DNA from 2 places in the Oceanobacillus timonensis genome. Region 1 is predicted to be linked to the other one. Evidence: predicted binding sites of a transcription regulator. Region 1 holds the regulator's gene; the other holds the start of a gene.
What was found. The regulator Rex, encoded in region 1, represses fermentation and respiration genes when NADH is low (regulators of the CRP and FNR family bind a similar motif). The targets are predictions, from matches to a motif close to TTGTGAAATATTTCACAA.
Positions count from the first base shown of each region.

Region 2: the regulator Rex is predicted to act here: its motif matches at 1,453-1,470, upstream of B7E05_RS11875 (cytochrome c oxidase subunit II).

Region 1 is NZ_LT800497.1:3,429,532-3,432,018, forward strand. It holds gene B7E05_RS16745 (CPBP family intramembrane glutamic endopeptidase) at 58-762, shown strand; gene B7E05_RS16750 (DUF4305 domain-containing protein) at 764-958, shown strand; gene B7E05_RS16755 (redox-sensing transcriptional repressor Rex) at 1,038-1,673, opposite strand; gene abc-f (ribosomal protection-like ABC-F family protein) at 1,953-2,487, shown strand, end outside.
Region 2 is NZ_LT800497.1:2,437,659-2,440,145, forward strand. It holds gene B7E05_RS11870 (b(o/a)3-type cytochrome-c oxidase subunit 1) at 1-719, opposite strand, end outside; gene B7E05_RS11875 (cytochrome c oxidase subunit II) at 700-1,233, opposite strand; gene B7E05_RS11885 (cold-shock protein) at 1,693-1,893, opposite strand; gene B7E05_RS11890 (thymidylate synthase) at 2,355-2,487, shown strand, end outside.

The DNA.
Region 1 (2,487 bases):
CCATAACAGTTGTGTTAGAATATACTTTATGATGATTATACTTGAAGGAGCGTTTTTATGACCCGAAGATATATATATGTCATACTTACATACATCATTATGCAATTCTCCGTTTTTCTTGCAGCACCTCTACTCGCATTTGTATTTGATATTGAACTTGCACTTGCCAGTATTTATTGGTCTGTATTCAGTTTTGCTGCCGGTATTGTTGTTGTTATCTGGCTTTTAAAACCGGAAATACAAGCCCCGAATCACCGTGATGCAGCTGGTGCTGGCGGAATTATTGGCTGGTCTGTTTTGGGGATTATTTTAGCTTTCCTTTCCCAAGGGCTGGCAGCCACCATTGAAATGGAATTGTTCGGAATCGATCCCGGTTCGGAAAATACACAAGGTATTATGAATATGGCCCGGGCAGTACCCATTTTTGTTGCTCTTCCGGCTATTTTTGCTCCGATATTGGAGGAAATCATTTTTCGGAAGATTATTTTTGGATCCCTTTATAAAAAAATGAACTTTTTCTTCGCGGCCATTATATCTTCTATTATTTTCGCCGTGATTCATTGGGATTTCTTGCATCTATTAGTATATACAGCAATGGGATTTGTTTTTGCATTCCTTTATGTACAGACAAAGCGGATTCTTGTACCTATTATCGTACATGCCGGTATGAACACACTTGTTGTTTTGGCTCAGCTGTCATTAGATCCAGAAGAAATTCAAAAGCAACTCGATCAATTACAACTCATATTCTTTGGAGGTTAACATGCATCGTCCATATTTAATTAAAGCCATTTTTTATATTTTATTCGGTGCTTTATTTGTTTATATTGGTGTTCTCAGTAAAGGAGACACTGTCTGGGACACCGTAACAATCCTGTTCGCGGGTATTGCGGCACTTACTTTTTATGCCGGCTTCCGAATGTTGCGGTACTACTTTAAAGTAAAGAATAAAAAATAAGAAAAAACTAGCTCTCACACTGCTTTCTCTTAGAAAAGCTGCTTGAGAGCTAGTTTTCTTATCAGTAAATAAAAACGGACTATTCTTCTTCTAAAGAATAATGTTTTAAAAAGTATACCAGTGATTGCAATTCTACCGTTAGATCAATATGATGTACACGGATATTGCTTGGGACAGTAATGCGTGCTGGAGTGAAATTAAGGATGCCTTTAATGCCTAAATCAACTAATCTGTTTGCAGCAGCATCTGCTTCTTCAGCCGGAATCGTTAAAATAGCAACTTCAATCCCCTTTATTTTATCTTCTAATTCATCCACATGATAAATGGGAACGCCGCCAATTTCCTTGCCTGCTTTGGATTCATCTGTATCAAAAGCCATTGTAATACGGATATTGTTGTTTTTTAAAAAATTATAATGTAAAAATGCAGTTCCCAGATTTCCAACTCCGATTAAAGCAACATTGGTAATTTCATGCTGGTCCAATGTACTTTTAAAAAAACCTAATAAATACTCCACATTATATCCATACCCTTTTTTTCCAAGCGCTCCAAAATAGGAAAAGTCTCTTCGAATCGTCGCAGAGTCTACTTTCACAGCATCACTTAATTCTTTCGAAGACACACGCAGCTTCCCCTGTTGATATAAATTATTGAGAAATCGATAGTATAAAGGCAAACGTTTTGCTGTTGCCTGCGGAATTTTATTTTGTTCCATTTGAAACGGCCTCTCTTCAGTTTCTAAGTATAGGAAAATGTATTATTTAAACCTTTTCATTTTTATTCAACATTAACATCCTCTACTATACAATTTTAACAGAAATACTGCCAACATGGCGAACTTTAGCTAATTTTATTGTCGCTTCTATTGGGATACGTTACACTTGTATAAGGTATGATTTCCTTTAACAGGATGATTGAAAAAGAAAGCCGATCAACAGACTATGCTGTACCGTATTTGCACAGGCTTTTTTCTAACTTAGAAAGGATGGCAATGATGATTTTAATGCAATTAAACGGAATCTCGAAATCCTTTGGAGCAGAAGAGATTCTTTCTAATATAAAAATGGAAATTAAAGAAAATGAACGTATTGCAATTGTTGGCCGGAATGGGTCCGGTAAGTCAACACTGCTCAAAATAATGGCAGGCGAAATGCCTTTTGATGGTGGCGAAATATTCAAACCGAAAGACTTAACATTTGGTTATCTTTCCCAACATATGACGTTAGAGTCTGGAAAAACCATTTGGAAAGAGATGCTGGATGTATTTTCTCCACTTCTCTCCATGGAAAAAAAACTGCGTGAAATGGAAACACAGATGGCGGATTCTTCCAGTATGGATGCGTCTGATTATCAGCAACTGCTCGATAAATATGACAAACTCCAAAATGATTACCAAACAAGCGGCGGTTATACGTATCAAGCAGAAATCAAATCTGTACTCACCGGTTTATCCTTTGGTGATTATGACTACGATACCTTGATTACAGATTTAAGCGGCGGGCAGAAAACAAGATTGGCGCTTGGGAAAC
Region 2 (2,487 bases), 990 kb from region 1:
GCTGGCAATAACCAGAAATAAACAAGCGGATGGCCAAAGTACCAGAATAGTGTACGACTCAACAACACATTAATCGTTTCTGCGTAACCCAACGACCACGGAATAAATTGTACGAGAACTGCTACAGCAACACCTAAAGAACAAATAACCCACATAATCATATTAATTGTAACCATAAATGCTAAAAGCGGGGTTTTCTGATCAGGATGTTCTTTTTTCCAAACATAGACCTGATGCCAATTCACAAAAGCGGCAATCCAAGATCCTACTACGACAAGTGCAAGGCCGATATAAAAGATTGGATGTGCTTTTAAGGGGGCATAGAAGGTATATAGAACATTTGCTTCCCCAAGTAAAATAGCTGTTCCTGTTAAAGCCGTACCAATCAGCATTATCCAAAAGGATAACCAGCCAAGTTTCCTTTGTTTATCAGACATGCCTACGGTTTTACCCAATAAAGCGTATTGAAATCCAATAATAAAGAATGTCGTCAGTACTAATGCCAGAATAACGCCATGTAAAGTAAGGATTTGATAATAGCCGATACCAAGCGGTAATTCAAAGTCACCAGAACGCACTAGCACTTGCAACAAACCCATTAATCCGCCGATAAATAAGGAAATAAACGCAACATACATAAAAGAAAGATATAATTTCGCTTCCGGTTTGGTAATACTTAAGGGCGTTACATTTATTTCATCATTCGGCTGCTGTTTCATTGCCAGACTCATTGTCAACCACCTCCACTGTTGCAAACATCATGTGATGTCCTGCACCGCAATATTCATTACATACCAATGTAAATTCTCCGGTTTGGTTCATTTCTACTTCCAAATTGCTAATATACCCAGGTTCAACCATCATATTGACATTGGTTCCAGCAATATTAAAACCATGAATAACATCTTTGGTTACGGCTTGAAATAAAACCGTCGACCCTTTAGGAATCTCAATGTGAGATACCGGGTTTCCGTCCTCATCATCTCCTAAATCATAGTTAAAAGTACTGGCAACAACATTAACAATGTACCGATCCTCATCTACTTGGGTAAGACCAAGATTTTCCCTTTCGAATGCTTCGTTTGCTTCCACATTTTCCGGGTCAATCGTAGCTCCGTGGCTTTGTGGATGTGTCCCTAAATAAAATGCCCCAAAACCAAGTATCAGCAGAAATACGACAAGCGATCCGCCGCCGAAGATAAGCCATATCTTTTCGTATTTGTGTAAATGCATACGCTTTCTCCTCCTTCTTTATCGTGATAAAAATAATAACAATACTGCGACCCAGCTGATAACAATAATAACTCCTATAGTGATAACGGAAAAAAATGTACCTTTTAAATTAGGTTCAGGTTTTTTCATGTGATTCACCCCTTTTGTAACTTCTTGCCTATATGTCTATCATATCGGAAAGAAGCCTTGTATACGTTAGCAAATCAAATTTTTCACAATTCGTTCAATTATTCACAAATAGGTCGGTTTCATGATTTTACAAACTTTTTGGTTAGAAAAGTTTATGACTTTTTAACGAACAAATGAATGAAATCATTGACAAAAAAGAATAGAGGAAATGATAAACAGATTATTTTCATGGAGGAGAGGGAAGGGGGTAACTATGTAAATAATGACGTGTTTGGTTAATAAAAAAAGCAGAGCTCTATGTAAGAACTCTGCTTTCATCTATAATGGTATTTAATTTTTTACAACATTTGCAGCTTGTGGCCCGCGTTCACCTTCAACAACATCAAAGGAAACATCTTGTCCTTCTTCCAATGTTTTGAATCCTTCTTCTTGAATGGCAGAATAATGTACGAAAATATCATTCCCTTCTTCTAATTGAATAAACCCGTAGCCTTTTTCTGCGTTAAACCATTTTACTACTCCGTTTTCCATGTTAAATTTCCTCCTAAATACTTCCACGTAAAACGCGTGTGATTACAAAGCAGAAGAACGAAATATGAAAAAAAGGCAGCTTCCGACAGAAGAACGGGATCATAAGTATCCACTTCTGTCTATCGAAGCTGCCTTTACATTCTAATGATTCCGTACCATCTTCTTTGCTTGTACCCATATTAGCTTATTTTTTTTTCGTAGTCAAGAAAACCCTACCATTTTTATATAATAATAAAAATATTTTGAATATACCATTATACAACCAGCTGCAAGAAGCTTGCTTCAAGAATAGATAGAGTGCAAGCAGAAATTCAACAGTTTATGTTTCCGATACGTACGTCGAAGTGAATTTCTGTTATAATAAGGGGTGTTTCATTATCTTATGATATAAAATGACATACGTATAAAAGTTCTTCCTAAAAAAGGGGAACGTACATATAATGATAGAGGAGGCATTATCAATGCAAGGAGAACAAGGTTACTTAGAATTATGCCGCAATATATTAGATACGGGGTCGAATAGAGATGACAGAACAAAAACAGGAACCTACTCCATTTTTGGTCATCAAATTCGATTTGATTTACAAAAAGGAT